DNA from 2 places in the Micromonospora ureilytica genome. Region 2 is predicted to be linked to the other one. Evidence: riboswitches for the same ligand, from Rfam matches in the RefSeq annotation. Region 2 holds a riboswitch; the other holds the start of a gene.
What was found. A riboswitch is a leader RNA that binds a small molecule or an ion and turns the genes downstream of it on or off. The one in region 2 is predicted to bind ZMP and ZTP.
Positions count from the first base shown of each region.

Region 1: another riboswitch for ZMP and ZTP. It lies ahead of IW248_RS10395 (glycine hydroxymethyltransferase); the one in region 2 lies ahead of IW248_RS17500 (bifunctional 5,10-methylenetetrahydrofolate dehydrogenase/5,10-methenyltetrahydrofolate cyclohydrolase).

Region 1 covers NZ_JADOTX010000001.1:2,336,705-2,351,360, forward strand. Annotated here, with positions in the region: gene pdhA (pyruvate dehydrogenase (acetyl-transferring) E1 component subunit alpha) at 1-34, opposite strand, end outside; gene IW248_RS10355 (Lrp/AsnC family transcriptional regulator) at 200-646, shown strand; gene IW248_RS10360 (acyltransferase family protein) at 722-2,878, shown strand; gene IW248_RS10365 (DNA polymerase domain-containing protein) at 2,901-3,872, opposite strand; gene IW248_RS10370 (GNAT family N-acetyltransferase) at 4,007-5,278, shown strand; gene IW248_RS10375 (histidine phosphatase family protein) at 5,324-6,055, shown strand; gene IW248_RS10380 (NAD(P)H-hydrate dehydratase) at 6,039-6,908, shown strand; gene IW248_RS10385 (hemerythrin domain-containing protein) at 6,988-7,488, shown strand; gene IW248_RS10390 (SDR family NAD(P)-dependent oxidoreductase) at 7,549-8,355, opposite strand; ZMP/ZTP riboswitch at 8,512-8,601, shown strand; gene IW248_RS10395 (glycine hydroxymethyltransferase) at 8,621-10,057, shown strand; gene IW248_RS10400 (hypothetical protein) at 10,168-10,428, opposite strand; gene IW248_RS10405 (alpha-hydroxy acid oxidase) at 10,517-11,620, opposite strand; partial or broken gene lipP1 (LipP1 family hormone-sensitive lipase) at 11,724-12,638, opposite strand; gene IW248_RS10415 (cytochrome P450) at 12,646-13,857, opposite strand; gene IW248_RS10420 (SGNH/GDSL hydrolase family protein) at 13,925-14,656, opposite strand, start outside.
Region 2 covers NZ_JADOTX010000001.1:3,874,115-3,888,770, reverse strand. Annotated here, with positions in the region: gene IW248_RS17505 (vitamin B12-dependent ribonucleotide reductase) at 1-1,753, shown strand, start outside; gene IW248_RS17500 (bifunctional 5,10-methylenetetrahydrofolate dehydrogenase/5,10-methenyltetrahydrofolate cyclohydrolase) at 1,977-2,873, opposite strand; ZMP/ZTP riboswitch at 2,887-2,968, opposite strand; gene IW248_RS17495 (RNA polymerase sigma factor) at 3,109-3,678, shown strand; gene IW248_RS17490 (CU044_5270 family protein) at 3,689-4,660, shown strand; gene IW248_RS17485 (FAD-dependent monooxygenase) at 4,684-5,796, opposite strand; gene IW248_RS17480 (DUF2332 domain-containing protein) at 5,941-6,876, shown strand; gene IW248_RS17475 (MerR family transcriptional regulator) at 6,895-7,836, opposite strand; gene IW248_RS17470 (dihydrofolate reductase family protein) at 7,891-8,454, opposite strand; gene IW248_RS17465 (DUF5522 domain-containing protein) at 8,553-8,807, shown strand; gene IW248_RS17460 (hypothetical protein) at 8,905-9,453, shown strand; gene IW248_RS17455 (iron-dependent transcriptional repressor DtxR) at 9,473-10,162, opposite strand; gene IW248_RS17450 (sulfurtransferase) at 10,263-11,123, shown strand; gene IW248_RS17445 (acetoin utilization protein AcuC) at 11,172-12,353, shown strand; gene IW248_RS17440 (GNAT family N-acetyltransferase) at 12,380-14,656, shown strand, end outside.

The DNA of each region.
Region 1 (14,656 bases), 1.5 Mb from region 2:
ATGCCCTGCGGACCGCCTGGGGAGTGGTCGTCACGGCGGAACCTCCTGGGACGTGTGGTGAGCCTATGCTTCCGCTTGTGGATGATTGACTCAAGATCGACACAGAAGGCGGGACGGTTGGCATGCGGAGGGCCCATCAGTGAGCCAGGAGACCGCCGACGAAGCGAGCCGGGGCGCGGGATCGGGACGATCGGCCCGAGTGTTGGACGAGGTCGACAGGCGGATCCTCGACGAGCTGGTCCGCGACGCCCGGACGTCGGTGCGCACCCTGGCCGAGCGCATCCACATCTCCCGCACGAACGCGTACGCCCGGGTGGAGCGGTTGCTCCGCGACGGGGTGATCACCGGGTTCCGGGCTCAGGTGGCGCCCGAGGCGGCCGGGCTGGGCACCTCGGCGTACATCGCCCTGACAATTGAGCAGAACACCTGGCGGGAGGTGTCGGCCGAGCTGGCCCGGGTGCGCTACATCGAGCACGCCGCGCTGCTCAGCGGCGAGCACGACGTGCTGGCCCTGGTTCGGGCGCCGGACAACGCCGCCCTGCGGGACGTGGTGCTCGACCGGGTGCAGCGCATCGCCGGGGTGCTGTCGACGCGGTCGTGGTTGGTCTTCGAGGAGTTCGACGGGACGCAGAGCCCGTGGCAGTAGCGCCATAACACGAACCAGATGACAAAACACCCGAGGTGGCTGTTTCGGGGATAAATACGCCTTACGCTCCGCGACGTGGTTATCGCAAACGAGTTGTGGACACAGGCCAGGGCCGTCGCCGCCCCGCCGCCACCGCCCGCGTCGGCGACGCCGGCCGGCGCGCGCTCCTTCCGCGGGGACATCGAGGGCATGCGGGCCGTGGCCGTGCTGCTGGTGCTTCTCGGCCACGCCGGAGTCCCCCACCTGCCCGCCGGCTTCGTCGGCGTGGACGTGTTCTTCGTGATCTCCGGCTTCCTCATCACCGGTCTGCTACTCGAAGAGCTCGACCAGCGGGGACGGCTCTCGCTCACCACCTTCTACGCCCGACGGGCGAAGCGCCTCCTGCCCGCCGCCGCGACGGTGCTCGTCGCCACCCTCGTGCTGACCTACTTCTTCCTGCCGCGCGGCCGCTGGTCCACGACAGCCTGGGACGTCATCGCCAGCGCCTGCTACGCCATGAACTGGCGGATGGCCGGGCAATCCGTCGACTACGTCGCCGCCAACAACGCCCCGAGCATCGCCCAACACTTCTGGTCCCTCGCCGTCGAGGAGCAGTTCTACCTCGTCTGGCCACTGCTGCTGCTCACCCTCGGCTGGTTCGCCCGCCGTCGCGGACGGGGTCACCGCGGCCTCTACCTGCTCGGGCTCACGCTGATCGCGGTCCCCTCGTTCGCCTGGGCGCTGTACGTCTCGCCGACCGACCCGTCGGCGTACTACGTCACGACGACCCGGATGTGGGAGTTGGCTCTCGGCGGTGCCGTCGCCGTCACGGCGGCCCGGCTGGGCCGGTCTCCGCGTGTGGTGGCCGTGCCGCTGGCCTGGGCCGGGCTGCTCGCCGTCGGCGCGTCGGCCGCGCTGATCGGCTCGACGGCCGGCTTCCCCGGGTACGCCGCGCTCGGCCCCACCCTCGGCACCGCCGCCGTGATCGCGTTCGGCCCGGCGGCCGGCCGCGCCGGACCTGCGCTGCTGCTGGGCCGACAACCACTGCGCTACGTCGGTGGGATCTCCTACTCCCTCTACCTGTGGCACTGGCCGGTGCTGATCGCCGCGCGGGCGCAGTTCGGGGAACTCGGCGTCGGTGCCGCGCTCGCGGTCGTCGCCGTCTCGACGATCCCCGCCGCGCTGACATACCACCTCGTCGAGAATCCGGTGCGCCGGTCACCGACCCTCACCCACCAGCCATCCGTCGCCCTGCGCGTCGGCGCCGTGTGCACCGGCGCCGCCGCGCTGGCCGGTCTGGCGTTCCAGCTGGCCATCCCCTCGACGGACGGCCCGGCTCCTGCCTCGACGGTCATCATGGGCCAGGTCCCCGGTGCCAGCACGCAGGCGGCGCCGCCGCCCGCGCCCGGCGCCGTGGCTCTCGGCTCCTCGCCCCGCACCAGCCGCGCCGGGGTACCCGTCGACCGGGTCGACTCGATCATCCCCAACCCCGCGGCGGCGGCTCGGGACGCGCCGCTGTTGCAGCCGCCGAAGAGTTGCCACGTGTCGCTGGAATCCTCGACCCCGGAGGTGTGCGTCTACGGCAAGGAGGACGCGCCGACCAGGATCGCGCTCGTCGGCGACTCCCACGCCGACCACTGGGTACCCGCCATGCGGCGCGCCGCGGAGACGAACGGCTGGCGCCTCGAGACCTACACCAAGGGCGGCTGCCCGTTCCTGACGGCCGAGATCCTCCAGAATGACCGGCCCTACACCTCCTGCACGGAGTGGAACCGGAAGGTGCGGGAGGGACTGCTCGGCGGGAACCGCCCCGATCTCGTGATCGTCACCAACGCCGAGTACCCGGTCAGAGGCGAGCCGGGGCGGTCCGCGATGGCCCGCGAGATGAGGAAGACGTGGAGCGGCATGGTCGCGGAGAAGATTCCGGTGGTGGTGCTGCGGGACACGCCGCTGCACCTCAACGACATCGCCGAGTGTGTGTCCAAGAACCCGAAACGCCTGACGACGTGCGCCAATCCCCGAGACGAGGCCCTCGGCCGTGGGGGCGGTCCCGCTCAGGAGGAGGCGCTCGACGGACTCGTCGGCGTCCGTCTGGTCGACCTGAACGACTGGATCTGCCCCGCGGACCGCTGTGCCCCCGTCATCGGAGGCGTCCTCGTCTGGCGCGACGCGCACCACCTGAGCGCCACCTACTCGTCGACTCTCGCAGGGCCGCTGGGCACCGTGCTCAAGCCCGTGATCGCCGCGCTGTGACCTCCACGGTCGGCCGGAAGGCTCACCGCTCGGGCGGGGCCTCCAGGCCGTCGCGGTCGGCCAGTTGCAGCAGGGGCTCCAGCGAGTGCCGGTCACCGTCCAGGCCGGCGTGCGGGTCGCCGCGCTCGGCGAACCGGGCCGGCATGCTGAGCACGTCGAAGTCCTCCGGGCGGACCTGGTCCAGCTCCGACCAGTCCAGGGGTGCGGAGACCAGCGCGGCCGGCGTGGGCCGGATCGAGTACGCCGAGGTCACCGTGTGGTCCCGGGCCATCTGGTTGTAGTCGACGAAGACCGGCCGGTCCCGCTGCTCACGCCACCAGGTGGTGGTGACCAGGTCCGGCAGCCGGCGCTGCATCTCCCGGCCCAGCGCGAGCACCGCCCGACGGCAGTCACCGAAGCTCCACCGCGGCTCGATCGACAGGTAGACGTGCAGGCCCCGACCGCCGGTGGTCTTCGGGTAGCCGGTCATGCCCAGCTCGGCGAGGAACGCCCGCACCTCGTGCGCCACCGGCACCACCTGCTCGAAGCCGACGCCGGGCATCGGGTCCAGGTCGATGCGCAGCTGGTCGGGGCGTTCCACGTCGGCGGCGGTGACCGGCCACGGGTGGAACCGCAGGGTGCCCAGGTTGGCGGCCCAGATGACCACGGCCAGCTCGCTCGGCGCGACCTCGTCGGCGGTGCGGCCACTGGGGAAGGTGATGTGCGCGGTCCGCACCCACTCGGGCGCTCCCGCCGGCAGCCGCTTCTGGTAGAACGCGTCGCCTCGGTTGGTCTGCCGGGTGGCGATCGTCGCGCCCTCGAACACGCCCCGGGGCCAGCGTTCCAGCATGGTCGGCCGATCCCGCAGCGCGCGCAGGATGCCGTCACCCACCGCCAGGAAGTAGCGGACCACGTCCAGCTTGGTCAGCCCTCGCTCCGGAAAGTACGGCTTGTCGGGGCTGGAGACGCGGACCAGCCGCTCCCCCACCTGGATCTCCTCCGCCGCCGTGGCCACGCCCCGAGGGTACGCGGCGGTCGGGTGATCAGCGGGGCACCGACCACGATCAGCGCTGTCCCGAACCCGACGGCACCGCCAGGCACCGACTGGCGTCGATTCCACCTCTTGACCCGGTCGGGCAGGATGGCGTCGTGCGCCAGCAGAAGACCGGATCGGGCGGGGCACCCACCGTCCGGATCGACGACGCGTCGACCGAGGACATCCCCGCCCTGCTCGCCCTCGACGCGCTCTGTTTCCCGCCCGGCGACCCGGCGTACGAGCCAGCGGCGCCGAACGAGATCGAGAACGGCGTCACGGCCGGGCACGTCCGGGTGGTCCGCGCCGGCACGGAGATCGTCGGCTTCCTCCAGTACGAGTTGCCGAGCGCCCATCACCTCTATCTGAGTGGGCTCGGGGTGCACCCGGATCAGCGGCGCACCGGTGTGGGTGCGGCACTGCTCGACGACTTCGTGGCCCGGGCACGGGCGGTGGGGGCGCAGCCCCACCCGACCATCTCCACGGTGACCAGCCCGGAGAACCTGGCCATGCTCGGGTTGCTGCTGTCCCGCGGGTTCGTCGTGCGCACCATCGTGTCGGGCTACTTCGGCCCGGGACGCGACCGCTACTACTGCCAGCACAAGTCACGGGTGGAGTACGTCGACGCCGACGAGCGCTATCTGATCCCGGTTGCCGCGTCGGCGCAGATCGCCACCCTGCTGGCCGGCGAGCAGAACGTCATCACGGGACTGGTGAACCTGCCCGCCGGGCCGGCCCTGGAGCTGTCCCGGTTCGAGAAGGAAGACTTCGCGGCCCTGCAGTCCGACGAGAGCGCCGCCGGGATCACCTTCGCCAGCGGCATCCTGGCCTCGATCGCGTTCGTGCTCGGCCTGTCGTTCGCCTCCCCGGCCTATCCCGATGGGGTACGGGTGCTGCTGATGTGCTCGGCCCTGGCCACCACCGCGTCGCTGATCATCTATGCCAACACCTCCGGTGAGCTGGCCCGACTGCGAACCAACAGCTTTGGCCGGTACACAAAGTGGGGCAACGTGCTGTCGGAGTTCGGCGGTGTCTTCCCCTTCCTCATCGCCCTACCGGTCACCTTCGCGAAGATCACCTCCTCGGTGGGCGTGGCCCTGGCGGCCGCGGCCCTCTTCGGCGCCGCCCTGCTCGTCTACGACCGGTCGACCTTCGCCATCTCGGCGCGCTTTCGACAAACCGTCAGCACGACCGCCCTGTCCGTCTTCGTCGCCGCCACGCCGGTGCTGGGCGTCCTCGCGGTACGCCACTCCGCTCCGACGGTCCCCTGGGCCTGGACGGGAGCGGTACTCCTGGCCCTGGCCGCCCAGTCCTTCACCTACCTCTTCCGTCGGCGCGACGAGTCCACACCCCAGGCGGGGCCGCGTCCCTGGCAGAGCCGCCGCTAGGCAGCGGTCCGATTACCGGACGCTCGTGCCGGGTAGGGGGGCGGCATGGCGGAACTGGCAACCCTCTGGATCGTCCGGCACGGCGAGAGCACCGCGAACGTCGCGGCGACGCGGGCCGAGGCGTCGGGCGCGGAGCTGATCGACCTCACCCACCGCGACGCCGACGTGCCGCTCTCCGCGACCGGCGAGGATCAGGCTCGGGCGACCGGCCGGTGGCTGGCCGACCTGCCGGATGCGAAGCGCCCGGATGTGGCGGTGGTGTCGCCGTACCTGCGCGCGGTGCAGACCTCTCGGCTGGCCCTGGCCGGCACCGACATTCCCGTCCACCGCGACGAGCGGCTGCGCGACCGGGAGCTGGGCATTCTCGACGGGCTGACCGGGCACGGGGTGCGGCGGCGGCACCCGGACGAGGCCGACCGTCGGGAGCGGTTGGGCAAGTTCTACTACCGGCCGCCAGGCGGGGAGTCCTGGACGGACGTGGCGTTGCGGCTGCGGACGCTGCTGGGCGACCTGCGCCGCGACCACGAGGGTTGCCGGGTGCTGCTCTTCGGACACGACGCGCTGGTCTTCCTGCTTCGCTATCTGGTGGAGGGGTTGACCGAGGACGAGCTGATGGCGCTCACCCGGCAGGACGTGATCGCCAACTGTTCGATCACCGAGTGGTCGGCGGACGGCGAGGAACGACTGAGGCTCACCGCCTTCAACGATGTCGAGCACCTGCGTCAGCAGGGCGCCCAGCCCACCAGGGAGGACGAGATCCATGCCGAGCCGGTCTGAGGTGAAGGTGATCACGCCGGGGCTGCTGCGGGACTGGGCGCTGCCGGTGCCGGTCGGCGGGAAGGAGAGCCGGGGCACCGTGCTGGTGGTCGGCGGCTCCCGCTTCACGCCGGGCGCGGTGCTGCTCGCCGGGGTGGCCGCGTTGCGCGCCGGCGCCGGGGTGCTCCAACTCGCCGCCGCCGAGTCCACCGCCGCCGCCCTGAGCATCCAGGTGCCCGAGGCGCTCGTGGTCGGCCTGCCGGAGACCGCCGACGGCGCGGTGGCCGCCGACCGGGACGGCCAGCTCGGCGAGCTGGTCGCGCAGGCCGACGTGGTGACCCTCGGCCCCGGCCTGAAGGCGATCGACGAGACCAACCGCCTGTTGGGCCTGGTCCTGGAGGCGGCCCGTCCGGATACGTCGCTGGTGCTCGACGCGTACGCCCTCGGTGCGCTCAGCCACGCACCGGACCTGCTGGTCGGCTCGGGTCGGCCCGTGGTGCTCACCCCCAACGTCACCGAGGCCGGGCACCTGCTCGGGCGGGACCCGGGCGACGACCTGGACGCCGAGGCGGCCGAGTTGGCCGCCCGGTACGAGGCGGTCGTGTCGCTGTACGGGCACGTGGCTGCCCCGGACGGGCGGGGTTGGCGGGAGGAGAGCGGCGACGCCGGGCTGGGCACCTCGGGCAGCGGGGACGTGCTCGCCGGGTTGTTGGCCGGGCTGCTGTCCCGGGGTGCCGACCCGGCGCAGGCGGCCTGCTGGGGCTCGTTCGCCCACTCGGTAAGTGGCCAGCGGCTGATCCCCCGCTACGGCCGGATCGGCTTTCTGGCTCGGGAACTGCTCGACGAGATCCCCCGCACACTGGCCATGGTCTGAGACGTTTTCACCTGTTTCCGCAATGGGCGTGGGGGTACCGGAACTCCACCAGCCGAGACTTTTCAGGGAGGTCACACCGGTGTCGACCGATGCCATCGTCCTGCTCAAAGAGGACCACAAGGAAATGCGCCGCCTGTTCAAGGCCTTCCAGGACGCCGAGGAGGGGCCGGCGAGCCAGCGGCAGAAGCTGGTGGACCAGATCCTGGAGGCACTGACAGTGCACACCTATCTGGAGAACGAGGTGATGTACCCGGAGGTCCGCCGGCTGCTGCCCGACCTGGAGGACGACATCCTCGAGTCGTACGAGGAACACCACGTCGCCGATGTGCTCTGCGCCGAGCTGGCCAGTATGGACGCCGACGACGAGCGGTTCAACGCCAAGACGACAGTGTTGATCGAGAACGTCACCCACCACGTCGAGGAGGAAGAGGAGGAGTGGTTCCCCAAGGTCCGCGACGCGCTGGGCCGCAAGCAGCTGCAGGAGATCGGCGAGAAGATGATCGCGCTGCGCGCGGACGCGCCGCGTACCCCCACCGCGCCGAAGGCGATCAAGAAGGCGCTCGATGCGGTGACGGCCTGAGGCACCCGCTCACACCGAAGGGCCCGGCATCATGCCGGGCCCTTCGTCGTGCACCACGGGTCAGTTCCCCGATCCCGGCTCGGCCATCCGGCGGTGCTGCTCGGACTTGAGCTTGTCCGGAATGATCTTGCCGGCGGCGGTCTGCATCTTGTTCATCAGCGAGCCCGCGGTGACCGTCTGGTCACCCTTCATCATCGCCTCGAAGCCCTGCGCGGCGACCTTCGCCGGGTCGTCCTTCCGGCCCGAGCCCACCCGGGTGTCCTCCATGTCGGCCCGGTCGAAGAACTCCGTGTCGGTCGGGCCGGGCATCAGCGCGGTCACCGTGACGCCGGTGTCCTTCAACTCGTTGCGCAGCGCCTCGGCGAAGGACTGCACGAACGACTTCGACGCGTTGTAGACCGCCTGGAACGGCCCCGGCATGGTGGAGGCGATCGACGAGGTGAAGAGGACCCGGCCCGCGCCCCGCTCGACCATCCCGGGCAGCAGCCGCTTCGCCAGGTGCACCGTCGAGCGCACGTTGAGGTCGACGATCTCCAGCTCGTCGGCGAGGTCGGTGCCGCCGACGAAGGCGCCACCGGCGCCCCGACCGGCGTTGAGCGCCAGCGCGTCCAGCGGCCGGCCGGTCGCGGTGACGGCGGCCACCAGCTCCGTCACGCCCTGCTCGCGGGCCAGGTCGACGCGGACCGACCAGACCTGCGGGCCGCCGTCACGGCGCAGCTTCTGTGCCGCCAGTTCGATGCCGTCGTCCTCGGCGGCGATGACCAGGTCGAAGCCGTGCTCGACGAACTGCGCCGCCAGCTCGTACCCGATCCCGCTGGAGGCCCCGGTCACCAGGGCGAGGGGCCGGTCGGAGGTGGGTGTGTTCATGATCTTGACTCCTTCTGTGCGAACCGTTCGGACCCTGGCCGCACCGCGGCGGTGCGGTGGTCACCTACCGAGTGCCCCGCGACGGACCGCGCAATCCCGTCGGCGGGTCGACTCCCGGAGGGCGGCCCGAACGGCCAGACCCGGCCCGGTAGGATCAGCGCAGGCCGTTACTGGCGCGTGGGGATGGACAACCATCGGGGAGCGGCCTCGTCACGTGGACGTTTGCCGAGCGCCTGGGCCTTCCCGCACGTCTGTTGGAGGTCGCATGTCGCGCAACGCCGAGTCCACCGCATTCCGTAGTGCCCTTGAGGTGATCAGGGCTGTCGAGCCGCGGGTGGCCGACGCCATCGGCGCCGAGCTGACCGACCAACGCGAGTCGCTCAAGTTGATCGCCAGCGAGAACTACGCCTCCCCGGCGACCCTGCTGGCCATGGGCAACTGGTTCAGCGACAAGTACGCCGAGGGCACCGTCGGCCGCCGCTTCTACGCCGGCTGCCAGAACGTCGACACCGTCGAGGCGCTCGCCGCCGAGCACGCTCGGGAGCTGTTCGGCGCCCCGCACGCGTACGTGCAGCCGCACTCGGGCATCGACGCCAACCTGGTCGCGTTCTGGGCGGTCCTGGCCGACCGGGTGGAGTCCCCCGCCCTGAAGAAGGCCCAGGTCCGTCAGGTCAACGACCTCACCGAGGCCGACTGGTTCGCCCTGCGCCGCGAGCTGGGCAACCAGCGGATGCTCGGCATGTCACTGGACGCCGGTGGCCACCTCACCCACGGCTTCCGGCCGAACATCTCCGGCAAGATGTTCGACCAGCGCAGCTACGGCACCGACCCGGCGACCGGCCTGATCGACTACGACCGGGTGGCCGAGGCCGCCCGCGAGTTCAAGCCGCTGATCCTGGTGGGCGGCTACTCGGCGTACCCCCGGAAGGTGAACTTCCGGATCCTGCGGGAGATCGCCGACTCGGTCGGCGCCACCTTCATGGTCGACATGGCGCACTTCGCCGGCCTGGTGGCCGGCAAGGTGTTCACCGGCGACTTCGACCCGGTGCCGCACGCGCACATCGTCACGACCACCACGCACAAGTCGTTGCGCGGCCCGCGCGGCGGCATGGTGCTCTGCCAGCCCGAGCTGGCCGACCAGGTGGACCGGGGCTGCCCGATGGTGCTCGGTGGGCCGCTGCCGCACGTGATGGCCGCCAAGGCGGTCGCGCTCGCCGAGGCCCGCCGGCCCGACTTCGCCGACTACGCCCAGCGGATCGTCGACAACGCGCAGGCGCTCGCCGAGGGGCTGCTGAGCCGGGGCGCCACGTTGGTCACCGGTGGCACCGACAACCACCTGGTGCTCATCGACGTGTCCGGGTACGAGCTCACCGGCCGGCAGGCCGAGCAGGCCCTCCTCGACTCGGGCATCGTCACCAACCGCAACTCGGTCCCGCAGGACCCGAACGGGGCCTGGTACACGTCCGGCATCCGGATCGGCACCCCGGCGCTGACCACCCGGGGCCTCGGCGCCGCCGAGATGGACCAGACCGCCGAGCTGATCCACACCGTGCTGACCCAGACCACCGCCGGCGCCAACGCCGACGGCACCCCGTCGAAGGCGAAGTACAACCTGGACGCCGGCCTGGCCGACAAGGTAGCCCGCCACGCCACCGACCTGCTGGCCACGTACCCCCTCTACCCCGGCATCGACCTGACCTGAGCCGCCGCTCCCGTCGATCTTGGAGTTGTGGTGCCCGACCCGGGCTGGTGCGCGACTTGCGTCCACCACCACAACTCCATGATCGACGCGGGAGGGTGCAGGGGCGACCGTCAGGCCATGGGGCGCTTCAGGTGGTAGCGGTGGACTTCGGTGCTGCCCTGGACGTTGTTGACGTCCTCGGCGGCGGAGACCAGCTCCCACCCCTCCCGACCGGCGCGGTTGAGGTGCGCGATGGCGGTGTCGCCATAGGCCGTGATGTCCTTACGTGACCCGTCCGGCGCGTACCAGACGAACGAGACGTGAAAATTGCGGCCCTGTCCCTGATAGCGACGGACGAGCAGGGCGTACTCCCAGGCAACCATGCGGCTTATTATGACCGTCCACCCAGGACGGCGGCACGCGGGTCGTCGCGCATTGCCATCCGATGAACGCGCTGTGTCAACCCGCCCGGTGCACCGCTCACCCCACCCCGAGGGTACGCAGCTCGCCGGCCGCCACCGTGTCTGAGCAGCCGGCCAGGGTGAGCGCATCGGTCAGCTCGGCGGCGAGCAGCGCCAACGCGTCCCGGGCGGCCGGTTCGCCACCGACGGCCAGCGCCCAGAGCAGCGGTCGGCCGACCAGCACCCCGGCCGCGCCCAACGCGAGCGCCCGCAGCACGTCGGTGCCGCCCCGGATGCCGCTGTCCAGCAGCACCTGGCAACCGTCCCCGACCGCGGCGACGACCTCCGGCAGCATGGTGACGCTCGCCGGTGAGCCGTCCAGTTGCCGCCCGCCGTGGTTGGAGACGACCACCGCGTCCGCGCCGACCCGTACCGCCTCGGTCGCGTCGCGCGGGTCCAGCAGCCCCTTGACCACCAGCGGCAGGTCGACCTGCTCGCGCAGCCACGCCAGGTCCGCCCAGCGCAGCGCCGGCGCGAACGACGCGGCGGTGTGCGCGGCGATCGCGGACACCCCGGGGGCACCGGAGTGTGCCAGCGCGTCGCGACCGTCGGGGAGGTTCGCGGCGACCACCTCGGCCGGCAGCCGGAACGCGTTGCGCAGGTCCCGAGGACGTCGGCCGAGCACCGGGACGTCCACGGTGACCACCAGCGCCCGGCACCCGGCCGCGACGACCCGGTCCAGCAGGTCGCGGACGAGGGCCCGGTCGCGCAGCCAGTAGAGCTGGAACCAGACGTCCGCGCCCACCCCGGTGACCTGTTCGATGGGTGTGCTGCCCAGAGTGCTCGCCAGGTACGGAATCCCGGCCGCGCCGGCCGCCGCCGCCAGACCCAGCTCTCCGTCCGGGTGCACCAGTCGCTGGTACGCCATCGGCGCCACCCCGACCGGCATGGCGTACCGACGGCCGAGCAGCCGGGTGCCGAGGTCGACAGTGTCCACGCCGCGCAGCACCCGGGGCAGCACCGCGACCCGGTCCAGTGCGTGTCGGTTCGCGGCGAGGGTCACCTCGGACGCGCTGCCGCCGGCCAGGTAGTCCCACACGTCCGGCGGCAGCAGGGCCCGGGCTTGCTCGGCGTAGTCGGCGAGCGACACGGCCGGCAGGTCGGTCAGCACCCGCTCACCCATCGCCCGGACCCGGCGTGGCCACCGGCTCGGCCGGGCCGGCCAACTCCTCCACCCCGCCCGGACCGTCGGCTTCGGCAGCCTCGCCCGGACCGGCCGCCAGCCCGAAGCGATCGCGGAGGAACGCCGCCGCGCTCCCCTGCGCCCGCCGCCCGTCGGTGAAGGTCCCCGGCATGGCGAAGAACCCGTGGATCATGCCCGGGTAGTGCTCCAGCCGGGTGGACACACCGGCGTCGCGCAGCCGCTCGGCGTACCGCTGCCCCTCGGTGTGGAGGGGGTCCAGTTCGGCGGTGATCACCAGCGCCGGCGGCAACCCGGACAGGTCGTCGGCGAGCAACGGGGAGGCCAGCGGGTCCCGGGCATGGGCCGGGTCGGCCAGGTAGTGCGTCCGGTACCAGACGATCGAACGGCGGTTGAACAGCGCCGGGTCGTCGTCGCCGGCCGGTTCGCCGCTCTGGTCGGTGTTCGGATAGACCAGCAGTTGCGCGGCGAGTGGGGGCCCGTCCGTCCGGCTGAGCAGGGTGACCGCGGCGGCCAGGTTCCCGCCGGCGCTGTCCCCTCCCACCGCCAGTCGGGTCGGGTCCACGCCCAGCCGGTCGGCGTGCCGGGCGACCCAGGAGGCGGCGGCGTGGCAGTCGTGCACCGCCGCCGGGAAGGGGTGCTCCGGGGCGAGCCGGTAGCCGACGGTGATCACCTGACAGGGGACGGCGTTGGCCAGGCGTCGGCAGATGCCGTCGGCGGTGTCGATGCTGCCGAGCGTCCACCCGCCGCCGAAGAAGTAGAGCAGGGTGGGCAGTGGACCCGAACCGGCCGGCCGGTACACCCGCAGCGGTAGTTCCCCGGCGGGGCCGGGGATCCGCTCGTCGCGTACCTCGGTCACCGGCTCGACCGCGCCGCCGCCGGCGCGGATCGCGGCCAGGTCCGCGGCGCGCGCCTCGGAAAGGGTCTGCGCGTACAGCGGCGGGGTGCCGGCCGCGGCACGGGCCGCACGGTACGCCGCCACCTCCGGATGCAGGGCCATGTCGCTCCTATCCACAGGTGCTCACCAGTAACTTGTCGATTCCGCGCAGGAACAGGCTGCCGCTGTACGTCGGCGTCTCGGTGACCGTCAGCGCCGGGAACCGGGCGAACAGCCGGGGCAGCGCGAGGCGACCCTCCAACCGCGACACCGCCGCGCCGAGGCAGAAGTGCAGACCCACCCCGAAGGCCAGTGACGGAGGGCCGGGACGGGTCGGGTCGAAGGTGTCCGGGGCCGGGAAGCGGGCCGGGTCCCGGTTGGCCGCCCCGATCATGATCAGCACATTGTCGTCCTTCGCGACCGGCGCGCCGTGCAGCACGGTGTCGGCCGGCGCGGCGCGCGCCAGGAAGTGCACCGGGCTCGCCAACCGCAGCACCTCGTCGACGCAGCCCTGCGCCAGCGTGGCGTCGGTGGGCAGCGCCGCGACCGTCTCCGGGTGCGCCAACAGCAACGGCAGCCCATTGCTGAGCATGTAGACGGTGGTGACGAAGCTGGCGTTGAACAGCACGATCAGGTTGCTGACCAGCTCCTCCTCGGTCAGCTCCACCTCCCCGGAGTCCAGCGCCTCGACCAACCCGCTGAGCAGGTCGTTCCCGGGCACTCGACGGCGGTGTTCAAGCAGCTCCCGGTAGAAGACCCGCAACTCCCGCGCGGCGGCGTTGGCCGCGGCCAGCCGCTGCGGGGTCTTCCCCGCCACGTCCAGGAACTCGTCGATCCACTCCACCCGCTCGCGGTACCACGGCAGGTCGGCGGCCGGGATACCGATGAACTCGGCCATCACCAGGGCCGGGATCGGGTACGCGAAGTCGGCCACGAAGTCGACAACGCCCTCCCCGGCGTCCGCCATCCGGTCCAACAGCTCGTCGACCACCCGCAGGATCACCGGTTCCAGAGCGCCGAGCCGGCGCGGCGTGAAGGTGCGGGAGAAGACGTGCCGCATCCGGGTGTGGTCGGGCGGGTTGACGAACATCATCGAGGTTTGGAAGGTACGCAGGATCTCCTGCTCCTCCCAGCCCGGCGGCGGCTGTTTCGTCCACTCCGGATCACGCAGCAACTCGTCGACGAGGTCGTAGCCGACCGCGACGGCGGCCACCGTAGGGTGCTCGGCGCGCGCCGGCACCGCGCTGATCGGGCCGAGCCGGTGCAGCGCGGCGTACCACGGGTACGGATCCTGTCTGCCCTGATCGCTGTACAGGCCGGTGAGTATCTCCTCCACGTCCACGGCCAACTCCTCCCCAGGATGTCGGTGGCCGGGGACGACGGGGATCACCCGCCGTCCCCGACCGTTGTCACAGGTCGAGCAGCCGCAGCGGCACGGCGTTGGCCAGTGCCTGGTTGCCGGCGTCGTTCGGGTGGATGTGGTCTCCCGAGTCGTACGCGGGCAGCAGTTGGCTCGGCCGGGCCGGGTCGCGCAGCACCCGGTCGAAGTCGAGCAGCCCGTCGAACTCCCGACTGCCGCGCAGGTACGCGTTCACCGCCTGGCGGGTGGCCTCCTTCTGCGGCGTCCACACGCCCGGCGCCCCGTGCCCCTCGTACGGTGTCAGCGTGGCCACCAGGCTGGTCAGCCCGCGCTGCTGGAGCTGCTGGTTGATCTGCCGCAGGGTGCCGATGATCGCCTCGGGTGCGTCGTTCGACATCCAGATGTCGTTGATGCCCAGGTGGGTGACGACGGTACGCACCCCGGTCTGCCCGAAGACGTCCTCGTTGAGACGGGCCGCCGCGTTCGGGCCGAGCTGGTAGTAGCCGGGGTAGCTGCCGTCGCCCGGCTCGGTGCCCTCGTGGTTGAGCCGGTTGCCGGCCAGGCTCAGGTTGAGCACGCCCGGGGTGCGCTTGTCCGGCCGGTCGGCGAGCAACCGGTCGGAGAGCAGGTCGGGCCAGCGCCGGTTGGCGTTGACGGTGCTGCCGTTGCCGTCGCCGATGGAGTCGCTGAGCACGACCAGCGCGCCGGGGCTGCCCTTGCGTTGCACGTCGACGCCGGAGAGGAAGAACCAGCAGCAGGTGGGGCGGGTGGTGAACCCGGT
Region 2 (14,656 bases):
CCTGATGAAGTTCCTCCGTGCCGACGGTGGCTTCGAGGTGGAGAAGTTCGTCAAGTCCGTCGAGTTCGTGATCACCGCGATGGACATCTCGATCTGCTTCGCGGACTTCCCGACCGAGAAGATCGGTGAGACGTCCCGCGCCTACCGGCAGCTCGGCATCGGCTACGCCAACCTGGGCGCCCTGCTGATGGCCACCGGCCTGCCGTACGACTCGGACCAGGGCCGCTCGGTCGCCGCGTCGATCACGTCCCTGATGACCGGCACCGCCTACCGCCGCTCTGCCGAGCTGGCCGGCGTCGTCGGCCCGTACGACGGCTACGCCCGCAACGCCGAGCCGCACAAGCGGGTCATGCGCAAGCACGCCGCGGCCAATGACGAGATCAAGCCGAGCAGCCCGGTGGCCACCGCGATCGTCCGTGAGGCGACCAAGCAGTGGACCCAGGGCAACAAGATCGGTGACAAGTTCGGTTGGCGCAACGCGCAGGCGAGCGTCCTCGCCCCGACCGGCACGATCGGCTTCATGATGGACTGCGACACGACCGGCGTGGAGCCGGACCTGGCGCTTGTCAAGTTCAAGAAGCTGGTCGGCGGCGGCTCGATGCAGATCGTCAACCAGACGGTGCCGCGCGCCCTGCGCAGCCTCGGCTACCCCGAGGAGCAGGTCGAGGCGATCGTCGAGCACATCGCCGACCACGGCCACGTGGTGGACGCCCCCGGCCTCAAGCCGGAGCACTACCCGGTCTTCGACTGTGCCATGGGGGAGCGGACGATCGCCCCGATGGGTCACGTGCGGATGATGGCGGCCATTCAGCCGTTCGTCTCCGGCGCCATCTCCAAGACGGTCAACATGCCGGAGGCGGCCACCGTCGAGGACGTCGAGAAGATCTACTTCGAGGGCTGGAAGCTCGGCCTCAAGGCGCTGGCGATCTACCGGGACAACTGCAAGGTCGGGCAGCCGCTCTCGGTGGCCAAGTCCAACAAGGCCACCGAGCCGGCCGCAGTCGAGACCGCAGCGGCCGCACCGGCCGCTGTCGAGAAGGTCATCGAGTACCGGCCGGTGCGTAAGCGCCTGCCGAAGAAGCGCCCGTCCGAGACGGTCAGCTTCTCCGTCGGTGGCGCCGAGGGCTACCTGACCGCGTCGTCCTACCCGGACGACGGCCTCGGTGAGGTCTTCCTGAAGATGTCCAAGCAGGGCTCGACCCTCGCCGGCGTGATGGACGCCTTCTCGGTGGCCATCAGCATCGGCCTGCAGTACGGCGTGCCGCTGGAGACGTTCGTCAGCAAGTTCACCAACATGCGCTTCGAGCCGGCCGGCATGACCGACGACCCGGACGTGCGGATGGCGGCCTCGGTGATGGACTACATCTTCCGTCGCCTGGCGCTGGACTTCCTGCCCTACGAGCGCCGTGCCGAGCTGGGCATCTTCACCGCCTCGGAGCGGGCCGCGCAGCTGCGGGCCGAGGCCGACGCGGAGGCCGCCGCCGTCACCGGCGTCGAACTGACCGCGATGGCGTCGTCCGCACCGGTGGAGGCCCCGGCCAAGTCCGAGGCCGTCGCCCAGCCGGCCCAGGAGATGGCCGACGTGGCCGCCGCCAAGCCGGCTCCGAGCGTGGGTTCCAGCACCGAACTGCTGGAGGCCGTGATCGGCAAGGCCGCCGACGCACCGCTCTGCTTCACCTGCGGTACGAAGATGCGCCCCGCCGGTAGCTGCTACGTCTGCGAGGGCTGCGGCTCCACCAGCGGCTGCAGCTGACGTACGCGAAACGCGGCGCTGCCCCGGTCTCCCTCGTCGGAGGCCGGGGCAGCTCCGTTTCCGGGTCCCCTGGAGGCTCGCGCGGGAGAGCATGTTGTCGTTGGCCGTGATGCCTGTGAGTCATCGTGATGACTCACAGGCATCACGCTCGTCAGGGTGTTGCGCGGTGGGCTGGCAGCCCACCGCGCAATAGCCGCCTTCTGGCGATGACGACGGAACCGGGCTACTGGCTCGCGCGTTCGGCGGCGCGCACGGCGTTGCGGAACAGCATCGCGACGGTGGTCGGACCGACCCCGCCGACCCGGGGCGTGATCGCGCCGGCGACCTCGGCGCACGCTTCGTCCACATCCGGCAGGAGACGCCGCCCGTCGTAGCGGACGCCGGCGCCGATGACGACGCCGCCGGGCTTGACGTGCTCAGGCTGCACGATCCCGGGTACGCCGGCGGCGGCCACGAGGATGTCGGCGCGGCGGGTGTAGCGGGCCCAGTCGGGCACACCTGTGTGTACGACGGTGACGGCCGCGTTGGCGGTCGGGCGCTTCTGGGCGAGCAGCATCGCCAGGGGGCGGCCAAGGGTGGCGCCGCGGCCGAGGATGACGACCTCACGACCGGCGACGGGGATCTCGTAGTACGCCAGGAGGGCTTCGATGCCGGCGGGGGTGCACGGCAGCGGGCCGGGCAGGCCGACGGCGAGACGCCCTATGTTCAGCGGATGCATGCCGTCGACGTCCTTGTCCGGGTCGATGGTCTGCAACGCCGCGTCGTAGTCCAGGTGCCCCGGCACGGGGTACTGCACGAGCAGCCCGTGCACGGCCGGGTCGGTGTTGAACCGGGCAATGGCCCGGTGCAGCTCGGCCTGGGTGGCGGTGGCAGGCAGATGCACGTGCGGGGACGCGAACCCGAGCGCGGCGGCCTGACGCTGCTTGATGGCGATGTAACCGGCGCTGGCGTCGTCGTCGCCGACGAGGATGGTGGCGAGGCTCGGGGTGATCCCGCGGCTGCGTAGGCGGGCTGCCGCGGCGGCGGTCTCGGCCAGGACGGCCTCGGCGACGGGTGCGCCCGGCAGGAGCCGGGCCGTGCCCGACGGGGTGTGCTCTACGGATTTGCTGGTCGTGGTCATGACGGTTCCTCGACGCAGGCGCCCAGGCGGTCGACGCCCGCGACAGGCTCCCCGATGGTTTCACCATCCCCGTGCCGCCAGTCGCCGGTGCTTCGATAATGCCGCATCACCAGGGCGGTTGCCCAACTGGACCAGCAGGGCCGCCGTCAGCGCCGGGCAGGCTCGCCATGGTTCGGTAACACCTGCGCTCCGGCTTACGAAGAAGGGGTGTGAAGGCTACGAGGGAGGACGGCCTGTGAGTGAGCCGAGCCGAGCCGACGACGACATTTCCAGCATCGGAGCCGATCCGGTGGCCTTCGAGGTCTTCTACCGGCGGCACCTGGAGGCGGTGGGCCGGTTCGTGGCGCGGCGGGTCGACGACCCACACCTCGCCGCCGACCTCACCGCTGACGTGTTCCTGGCGGTGATCGAGTCGGCGGCCGGCTACCGGCCGGACCGGGGTAGCCAGATCGGCTGGCTGTACGGGGTGGCCCGCAACGTCATCGGCGACGAGCGGCGTCGGGCGGCCCAACGGCTGCGGGTGACCGGCCGTCTGGCCGGCCGACGGGACCTGGGCCCCGATGACATCGCCCGCATCGAGGAGCGGATCGACGCCGAGTCGGCGGCCCGCCGCACCCATCGGGCCCTGAGCGAGCTACCCGAGGGCACCCGGACGCTCGTCGAACTCGTCGCGGTGGACGGCCTCACCGTCGCGGAGGCGGCGACCGTGCTGGGGGTGTCGCCGGTCGCCGCTCGGGTCCGCCTGCATCGGGCCCGCCGCCTCGTCCGCGCCGTGCTCGCCCACCCGGCCACCACCCTCGCCTGAGGAGACGGAGATGACGATGAACGAGATCGAACGGTCGCCGCAGGGTTTCGAGGAGCAGCTCCTCAGGGATCTGACCGCTCACGTCGCCCAACGGGCCGAGTCGGCTTCGGCGGCCCGTCCGGTCGGACGCCGTACCCGGTTCCTGCGTGGTTGGCGCCTCGCCGGAGCGTTAGGGCTGGCAGTCACGTTGACCGCCGGCGCGCTGGCGGTTCAGACCATGAGGCTGGGCGATCAGCCGCCGCCCACGGCCAACGCGTCGGAGATCTTCCATCTGGCGGCCGACGCGGCCCGGCAGCAGCCGGAACTCACCGCTCGGCCCGATCAGTACGTCTTCACGGAATCCCTGGCGACGATCCGGGATTTGCCGGACAGCGGCCCGTACCAGACCATTCGGAACCAACTGTGGCAGTCGGCCGGCGGAGTCGCGTACACGCAGGGACGCTACCGACAGGAGAGCGATCCGAACGGGTGGGGCGAGCTGAGGGTGCTCCGCATGGACGATGCCGCCGATCCCACGAAGGAGCTCGACGCGTTCCAGCCGCCCGCGTACCACGGGGACCTGCCCACCGATCCGGACGAGCTGCTTCGATACCTTCGGGAACACCCGGTCGACCTGCACCTTCCCGAAGGCGCCGACGAGGAGGCCGTGTACGGGGGCGAGAGCATGGCGTACACCACCGCATGGTCGATGCTCGACGGCTACGTGCCGCCCCGAGCGCTGGCGGCGCTGTTCGAAGTGCTGGCACGGCAGCCCGGAGCGGTCGTCATATCGGGTGACGTCGTGGACGTCGCCGGCCGGCACGGGGTGGCGATTCGTATGCCCGGCGTGATCGGCGGCAACCTGGATCTCATCTTCGATCGGGACTCCCACGTCTACCTTGGCACCCGTAATTCGGTGGTGCGTAACGGCAAGGAGTCACTGGAGTCGGCTGCCGCGCTCCTGCGGGTCGCAATCGTCGACAGGCCGGGGCAGCTGCCGTGAGCGGGCTGGCCACGGCAGACCGGTCAGGGCTGGGCGAACAGGGGCCCGTAGTTCGAGCGGAACATCTGCTCGCCGAGGCGGCGCATCACCAGGTCGCGCAGCGCGGGTGGGAGCCCGGTGGCCTTGTCGCGGCGGTGGGTCTGACTGAGCACCCAGTTCGTACGCGGGCGACGCCGCGTCTCAAAGTCACGCAGCGCGTCGGCGACGGAATCGGCGGTGGCCAACGACGAGGCGAGCACGACGGCGTCCTCCAGGGCCATCGCCGCGCCCTGGGCCATGTTCGGTGAGGTGGCGTGGGCGGCGTCGCCGATCAGCAGCACCGGCCCCCGGGACCAGGAGTCGAGGACGACCTCCTGGTTCGGCCCGGCGTGCAGGGTGCTGTCGTCGTAGTCGAGGGCCTTGAGCATGGTGGCCACCGGCTCGGTGAACGTCGCAGCCAGGTCGTCACGCCAGTCGGGCCGGTCGGCCACCGGGCCGTCGTTGTAGTAGCAGTACGTCTGCTCGGCGCTGATCGGGATCGTCAGGAACTGCCTTCCACGCCCCAACTGCACCGACCAGACCGGCTCGTCGTCCACGCGGGGAGCGACCCACCGGTACGCGTACTGGCCGAGGTCCCGGGCGGCTCGGCCGTCGAAGGCGAGCCGGCGGACCGTCGAGTTCACCCCGTCCGCGCCGAGCACCAGGTCGTACCGTTGGGTGCTGTTGTCGTCGAACTCGACGGCAACCTGGTCCCCCTCCTGGGCCAGCGCGACCGGCTGACGGCCCCAGCTGATCGGGGCGTCGCCCACGCCGTCGAGCAGCGCCCGGTGCAGCTGCGCCCGGGGCAACGACACGCACGCTCCGACGCCCTGCCACAGCGCGGCCACGTCGATGTCGAAGAGGCGACGCCCGCGCTGGTTGGCGCTGCGCTGCCGGGTGATCTCCACGGAGACGTCGGCGACCGACCCTCGCAGACCGAGTACGTCGAGCATCCGGGTCGCGTTGCCGGTGAGGTAGATCCCGGTGCCGGAGTCGGTCGGTCCGAGCGCCCGCTCGACCACGTCGATCGTCGCGCCCCACTCGCGTAGCGCGGCCACCGTCGCCAGTCCGGCGACACCACCGCCGACGATCAGGACCCGGACACCGTCACCCCGCACGACACGTTCCTCCCCGTTGCCTCAGCCCGACCCCGCTGAGCTGCTGCTCAACGGTCCGGCCGCCGCAGCACTCTATGAGGCGAGTGAGTCAGCGCACGGGAATGGGGGCTGAATTTCCGAGGAATGGGCTGCGACGATGAGGGCATGACGACCGCTGAGGCGTACGCCGAGTTCGGCAGCCGCGAGGCGCGCGGAGTGTCGCCCACGTACGAGCGCCTGTCGCAGGCCGTCGCCCGCGACGACGACCTCCTCGCCCTGCTCGACGGGGTCCCGCCGGCCAAGCGGCAGCCGAATCTGCTGTTCGGCGTCGTCCGCTGGCTCGGTGGCCCGGTCGACGACCCGGTCACCTTCCACGACTTCGTGGTGACGCACTGGCCCGCCGTCGAGGCGGAACTGCTCATCCGGGCCACCCAGACGAACGAGGCGGGCCGGTGCGCGGTCCTGCTGCCGGTACTCGCCGCGTTGCCGCAGCCCCTCGCCCTGCTGGAGGTCGGCGCGTCGGCCGGGCTCTGCCTCTACCCCGACCGGTACGCCTACCGATACGGCGATCATCAGATCGGCTCCGGTGCGCCGATCCTGGAGTGCGCGGCCAACGGCCTGGTGCCGCCGGCAGGCGTACCCCAGGTGGTGTGGCGAGCCGGCCTGGACCTCAACCCGCTCGACGTGACCGACCCCGGCGACGTGTCCTGGTTGGACGCGCTGATCTGGCCGGAACACGCCCACCGGCGGGCCCGGCTGCGGGCCGCGGCGGCGGTCGCCGCAGCCGACCCGCCGTTGCTGGTCCGTGGCGACCTGGTGGACGACCTGCCGGCGCTGGCCGCGCAGGCGCCGACCGACGCGACGCTTGTGGTCTTCCACACGTCGGTGCTCTACCAGGTGCCGCTCCCGCGCCGGGACGCGTTCGTCCGGTTGGTTAGCGAGCTGCCGGGGCACTGGGTCGCGAACGAGGCGCCGGACGTGCTCGGGTACGACGCGTTGCCCGAGCCACCCGACGATGCGCTGTACAACGTTCTCGCGCTCGACGGGAAGCCGCTGGCCTGGGCCAGGGGCCACGGCCAGGCGATGACCTGGTTCGGCTGAAGCCCCCAGCCACCCAGCTCAACGGGCCGGCTCGGGCATCCGGGCGCGCAGGGCCCGGATGAACCAGTCCACCGCCGGCACTGTCGCATCGCCGGTCGACCAACCGTTGAGCACCGCCAGCAGGTCGAGGTAGCGGTCCCGGCGGGGATCGTTGGCCGGAACCAGCCGGTCGAGCAACCGCTGACGCAGGTTCGCGTCGTCAGGGTGCCCGTGGAGACTCGCGTACCGACTGGTGACGGCCGCGACCACCGGATCGGCGTCTGGGCTTGTCGGGTCGAGACCGGCCGCGAGGGCGGCGGCCACCGCGTCCCGGACCACAGCGACGGCGTCCGGGCGGGGCAGCCCCGGGACGTCATGGTCGGCGGCGTGCTGCAGTACCAGCCGCCGCATCCGTGCCCGGAACTCCCGGTCCCGGCACAACTCGGCCAGCTCCAGCCACGCCTCGACCTGCTCGGTGCTGGGGTCGTCGGGAAGCTCCGGTGTCATCGAGACCATCACACCCGGGTACGCGGGCTGGTCGCTGAGGCCGGCGAAGACGCTGCCCAGGAAGTCGGCCACCAGTTGCCCACGCTCGCGGGTGGTGAGTTGGGCCAACCGGTGCAGCTCGTCCACCTCGGCCGGGCCCGACTCGCGCCTCGCCGCGACGGTGAGCACCGCCTGGCGCAGCCGCAGCACCCGGATCTGCACCGCCAACGCCTCGGCGTGCGCGGCGGCCACCTCAGGCAGGGGCACCTCCTGGTTCACCACCCGCCGGATGGTGGCCAGGTCCACGCCCAGGTCACGCAGCGTCCGGACCAGCTCCAACCGGGCCACGGCCGCCGGGCCGTACCGCCGGTAACCGGCCGGGCTCCGATCCGTCGGCGGCACGACCCCGCTGTCGGCGTAGTACCGGATGGTCTTGACGCTCAGGCCGGTCCGCCGGGCCAGTTCGCCGATCGTGTGCCGTGTCTCCCCGCTCATGCCCCCACCCTCGCGTCTCCCCCCGGTGGAGACTCAAGCCGCCGCACTCATCGGTCAGCGGACCCGCTCGTGCCGGAGCAGGACCACGCCGTTGCCGAAGACGCGGCTCTCCACCAGCCGCAGACCGGTCGGAGTCTCGGCGTCGGGGAAGAGTCGACGGCCCCGACCGACCAGCACCGGGTGGACGTAGATCCGGTACTCGTCGATCAGATCGTGCCGGGCGAACGTCGCGGCCAGGTCGGCCCCGCCGAGCGCCAGGTCGCCGCCCGGCTCGGCGGTGAGCTTGCGGACCTGCTCGACGTCGACCTCGCGCACCACTGTCGCGTTCCAGTCGGCGTGGTCGAGGGTGCGCGAGTAGACGATCTTCGGCATGTCCCGCCAGATCCGGGCGAACTCGCGCTCCGGGCCGCTGGCGGCCGGGTCCTGATCGGCGGTCGGCCAGTAGGCGGCCATCAGCTCGTGGCTGACCCGGCCGCTGAGGAACCCGCCCATCGGGGCGATCACGTCGTTGAAGTGCTGGTGCAACTCCTCGTCGACCTGGTGCCAGCCGATGTCTCCACCCGGGCCCTCGAAGAACCCGTCCAACGACAGGCTCATCTGCACAACGATCTTCCGCATCGTGTCCCCTCCGTACGCGTCGACAGGTGTCGACCCCGATCGTCGTCGGACCGTACGACGATAAGCCTGGCGGCGGTGTCTGTCCCTAGACTGCTGCGGTGACCGGAGAGCGACGACCCCTGGCCGACCGGCCGCTCACCGAGCCGCACCCGTCCCGGCTGCCGTTCGATCACCCCGACCGGCGCCGGATCCTCGCCGCGCACACCGCCGCGTTGGCCGCCGGTGAGGCCGGCTACCTCGACCCGGCGAGCGGGCTGTTCGTGCTCAGCGCCGGTTTCCTGGCCCGCCGTGGCACGTGCTGCGGGCGCGGCTGCCGGCACTGCCCGTACGTGGACGATCCACCGTCGGATTAGGCGTCAGTGGGGCTTTCGCGCGACACCGACACCCCGTACGGTGGCCGACGGACATCCGGCGGGCGCCTTCCGCCGTCGGTCGGCGAGAGGGTGGAATGTGCGCGGGCGGATCGTGGTCGCCGGGCTGGCCGGGTTGCTGGTGAGTGGCTGCTCCGACGAGGCGAAGCCGGTGGCGGCGCCGCCACCTGTGTCGATCGCGGTGGACGTTGCGGCGGCCTCCTCTGGTGGCGCCTGCCGTCTGCTGGACTTCACGGTGATCGAGCAGGTGGTGAAGGCACGCTTCGACGTGGCGGCGTCCAGCGAACAGGGCGACACCCACACCTGTGTGGTCCGGGCCGCGGGTGCGACGCTGCCGGAGTTGACGCTCAGCGTGACCGAGACCACTATCGACAAGGCCACCTTCGGCGCGGACGTGGTGCCGGACAAGGCGGCGAAGGTCACCGGGCTGGGTCAGCAGGCGTACAAGCGGACCATCGCCGCGGCGAGCGGGCACGGGCCGGTCGCCGAGGTGGGTTGGCTGGCCGGCGACGGGCGGCTGGCCACGGTGAGCTGGACCGCGGCCCGTGGCAGCGAGCGCTCGGCGGTGGAGAAGCTGACCGGCGACCTGACCGCGCTGGCGAAAAAGGTGGACACCCGGGCGTTGTGACGCCCGGGTGCCCGATTGGTCAGTTGGCGGCGACGAAGACCCGGGAGGCGACCTCGCGGGGCAGTCGTACCCGGTCACCGGAGCGGTCGATAGACACCCCGTCGCGCTCCTGGGCCACTGTCACAGTGGCGCCCGGGTCGACACCGGCGGCGTGTAGCTGGCGCAGCACGTCGGCGTCCTTCTGCACGCTCTCGCAGATCCGACGCACCACGACCGGCCCGGAGAGGCCGGGGAAGGCCAGGTTGCGCTCGACCTCGGCGGCCTCGGTGGTCTCCGCCGCTGGCGAACCCAGCTCCTGAAGCCCGGGGATCGGGTTGCCGTACGGGGAACGGGTCGGCCGGTTGAGCAGGTCGTACACCCGCTTCTCCACGGCGTCGCTCATCACGTGCTCCCAACGGCAGGCCTCCTCGTGGGCCTCCTCGTAGGGCATCCCGATGACGTTCACCAGCAGCAGCTCGGCGAGGCGGTGCTTGCGCATCACCGACACGGCGCTGCCGCGACCCTGGGCGGTGAGCGTCAGGTGTCGATCTCCCTCGACGGTGAGCAGGCCGTCGCGCTCCATCCGGGCGACGGTCTGGCTCACGGTGGGGCCACTCTGGTGCAGCCGTTCGGCGATGCGGGCACGCAGCGGTGGCACCCCCTCCTCTTCCAACTCAAGGATGGTGCGCAGGTACATTTCGGTCGTGTCGACCAGGTCGTGAGACTTCATAACTTCAGCGGCCCTCCGGTGCACGATGTTACCTCGGTGAACGGCTGGCGACCGCCGCCGAACCGCGTGCCGTCTACGCGAATGGTGTTGGATGGTCGCCATGTCCGGTACCCAGGAGCCGTTGGTCGAGGTCAGTCGGCTGGTCGGCGAACTCGACCAGGTCGATCCGCCCACCCTGCTCGATGTCCGCTGGCGGCTCGTCGGCCCGCCGGGCCGCGACGACTACCTTGCCGGCCACCTGCCCGGGGCGGTCTTCGTCGACCTGGACACCGCGCTCTGTGGGGTGCCGGGCGCCGGCGGTCGACACCCCCTGCCCGACCCGGCCGCGTTGCAGGCCGCGCTGCGGGCCGCCGGCGTCCGCGCCGGTCACCCAGTGGTGGTGTACGACGGCGGCGACGGCCTGGCCGCCGCGCGGGCCTGGTGGACGCTGCGCTGGGCGGGGCACCGCCCGGTGCGACTCTTGCACGGCGGCTACCCGGCCTGGGTCGCCGCCGGCCGGCCCGTCTCCACCGACGCGCCCGCCCCGCCCCCCGGCGACGTCGTGGTACGCCCCGGTGATCTCCCGGTGCTCGACGCGGGGCAGGCCGCCGCACTGGCCGCCGCGGACGACGCCGTGCTGCTCGACGTACGGGCGGCGCCTCGCTACCGGGGTGAGGTCGAGCCGATCGACCCGGTCGCCGGGCACGTGCCGGGAGCGGCGAACCTGCCCGCCGGGGAGTACGTCGGACCGGACGGCCGCTTCCTGGCCGCCGAGGTGTTGAGCGCGCGGTTCGCCGCCGCCGGGGTGACCGGGGCGCGGGCGGTCGGGGCGTACTGCGGCTCGGGAGTGACCGCCGCGCAGGCGGTGCTCGCGCTGCACCTGGCTGGCCGCACGGACGCGGCGCTCTACGTTGGATCGTGGAGCAACTGGGTGGCGGACCCGGCCCGGCCGGTCGCCTCCGGGCCGACACCCGGGCGCTGACCAGCGCGTGCGGTGGGTTGGTGCCGCTCCTCGTGCGACGATGGGCTCATGTCCGACGACACGGTGGTGGTGTGGGACGAGTCGCTGCTCGCCTACGACATGGGTGACCATCCACTCGACCCGATCCGGGTGGAGCTGACCATCGCACTCGCCCGCGAGCTGGGCATCCTGGATCGGCCAGGGGTGCGGGTGGTCAAACCGGAGCCGGCCGACGACGCCCTGCTCACCCGGGTGCACGAGCCGGCCTACCTCGCCGCGGTGCGCAACGCGCCGCGCGACCCGCTCTTCGCCGGGTACGGGCTGGGCACCTCCGACAACCCGGTCTTCGAGGGGATGCACGAGTCCAGCGCGCTCATCGCCGGCGCGACGGTGGCCGCCGCCGAGGCGGTCTGGCGCGGCGACGCCCGCCGGGCGGTGAACGTGGCCGGCGGGCTGCACCACGCGATGTCCGCCCGAGCCTCCGGCTTCTGCGTCTACAACGACCCCGCGGTGGCCATCGCCCGCCTGCTCGACCTGGGCGCCGAGCGCGTCGCGTACGTGGACGTCGACGTGCACCACGGCGACGGGGTGCAGCAGATCTTCTGGGACGACCCCCGGGTGCTCACGGTCAGCGTGCACGAGACCCCGTTGGCGCTCTTCCCGGGCACGGGTTTCCCGGACGAGACGGGTGGGCCGGGCGCGCAGGGCACCGCGGTCAACATGCCGTTGCCGCCGGGTGTCGACGACAGCGGCTGGCAGCGGGCGTTCCACGCGATCGTGCCGTCGGTGCTGCGCGCGTTCCGGCCGCAGGTGCTGGTCAGCCAGTGCGGCGCCGACGGGCACCGACTGGATCCGCTCGCCGACCTGAACCTGACTGTGGACGGGCAACGGGCCACCTACCTGGCGATGCGGGCGCTCGCCGACGAGTTGTGCGACGGCCGATGGGTGGCGACCGGCGGCGGCGGGTACGCGCTCGTCGAGGTGGTGCCCCGGGCCTGGAGTCACCTGCTGGCCGTGGCCACCGGTGACCCGATCGACCCGGCCACGCTCACCCCACCCGGTTGGCGGGACCTGGTCGCCTCCCGCCGTCTGGGCCGGGAGGTGCCGCTGCGGATGACCGACGACGCCGACCCGTCGTACGAGCCGTGGCAGCCGACCGGCGAGCCGAACGCGGTGGACCGGGCGATCGCTGCCACCCGCAAGACGGTCTTCCCGCTGCTCGGGCTCGACCCGCACGATCCGCGGGACTGAGCCGGGCCGGGGGAGGGTCCGTTCCGGTGACGACCGTGGACCAGTCGGTCGACGTGCTGCTGAGCGACGGCAGCACGGTCCAGCTGCGACCGATCGATCCGGCTGACGCGCCGGGCGTCGTGGCGATGCACAGCCGCTTCTCCGAGCGCACCCGCTACCTGCGGTACTTCTCGCCGTACCCGCGTATCCCGGAGCGGGATCTGATCCGTTTCGTCACCGTGGACCACCACGACCGGGAGGCGTTCGTGGTGCTGGCCGCCGACCAGATCGTCGCGGTCGGCCGGTACGAGCGGCTCGGCCCGCAGGCCCCCGAGGCGGAGGTGGCCTTCGTGGTGGAGGACGCCTTCCAGGGTCGGGGCATCGGCTCGGTGCTGATGGAGCATCTGGCCGACGCGGCCCGACGCAACGACATCATGAGCTTCGTCGCGGAGGTGCTGCCGGCCAACGGGACGATGCTGCGGGTCTTCGCCGATTTCGGCTACCAGGTTCAGCGGGAGTACGCCGACGGCGTGGTCCACCTGAGCTTCCCCATCGCGCCCACCGAGGCCAGCCTGGAGGTGCAGCGCGGCCGGGAGCACCGCACCGAGGCCCGTTCGATCGCCCGGCTGCTCGCCCCGCGCGGCATCGTCGTCTACGGCGCCAGCGCCACCGGCCAGGGCGTCGGTGCGGCGGTGCTCGGGCACCTGCGCGACGGCGGGTTCACCGGTGCGGTGGTGCCTGTGCATCCGAGCGCGTCGACAGTGGCGGGCCTTCCCGCGTACCCGTCGGCGGTGGACGCCGGAACGCCTGTGGACCTGGCGGTGGTGGCCGTCCCGCCGGAGGCGGCGACCGCGGTGGTCGCCGACGCCGCCGCCGCTGGGGTGCACGGCCTGGTGGTGATCTCGGCCGGCTTCGCCGAGGCCGGCGGCGAGGGCGCGGCCACGCAGCGGGCGCTGGTCCGCGCGGCGCACGCGGCCGGAATGCGGGTCGTCGGCCCGAACTGCCTGGGCGTGGCCAACACCGACCCGACGGTACGCCTCAACGCCACCCTCGCCCCGGCGTTGCCGCCGGCCGGTCGGGTCGGCATCTTCAGCCAGTCCGGCGCGTTCGGGGTGGCTCTGCTCGCCGAGGCGGACCGGCGGGGCCTCGGGCTGTCCAGCTTCGTCTCGGCCGGCAACCGGGCCGACGTCTCCGGCAACGACCTTCTGCAGTACTGGCAGGACGACCCCGGCACCGACGTGATCATGCTTTACCTGGAGACCTTCGGAAACCCGCGCAAGTTCGCCCGGCTGGCCCGGCGGATCGGCCGCGCCAAACCGGTCGTCGCGCTCGCCTCGCCGGCCCGCCCGCCCGGGGTCGGTGACGCGGCCGGGCCGGACGAGGTGGCGGTCGCGGCGCTCTTCGCCCAGTCCGGCGTGATTCGGGTGGACACCGTGCCGGAACTGCTCGACGTGGGTGTGCTGCTGGCCAACCAGCCGCTGCCGGTCGGCGGCCGGGTCGGTGTGGTGGGCAACTCCTCGGCCCTCACCGGGCTCGCCGCGACCGCCTGCGTCGGGCACGGCCTCACCGTGGCCGACGGTTACCCCCGCGACGTCGGGCCGAGCGCCGGTGCCGCCGAATTCGCCGCCGCTCTCGCCGAGACGGCCGCCGACGAACGGGTGGACGCCCTGGTGGTGGTCTTCGCCCCACCGCTACCCGGCCAGCTGACCGAGGTGGATGCCGACGTGACCGCCGCGCTGCCGGCCGCCCTCGCGCTGGGCAAGCCGACGGTGGCGACGTTCCTGGTCGGGCGGCTGCCGCCGGGGGTGCCGGCGTACGGCGGCGTGGAGGAGGCGGTCCGTGCGCTCGCCCGCGCGTACCGGTACGCCGAGTGGCTACGCCGCCCGCCCGGGGTGGCACCTGAGTTGCCCGGCCTCGATCGAGCTGCCGCGCAGGCCGCACTCCGCACCGACGCCACCGATCCGGGCGCGCTGCTGGCCGCGTACGGCATCGACGTGGTGCCCTCGGTGCCCGTCGACTCGGCCGACGCGGCGGTCGGCGCGGCGGCACGGCTGGGCTTCCCGGTGGCGCTCAAGGCGGCCGCCCCGGGGCTGCGGCACCGGCTCGACCTCGGAGCGGTCCGGCTCGACCTGCCCGACGAGTCGACCCTCCGCCGCGCGTACGCCGACCTGGCGGCGACCTTCGGCGTGGACGCGCTGGTCCAGCCGATGGTCCCGCCCGGGGTGGCGTGCGTGGTGGAGGTGGTGGAAGATCCCGCGTTCGGGCCGGTGGTCGGCTTCGGCCTCGGCGGGGTCGCCACCGAGCTGCTCGGCGATCGGGCCTGG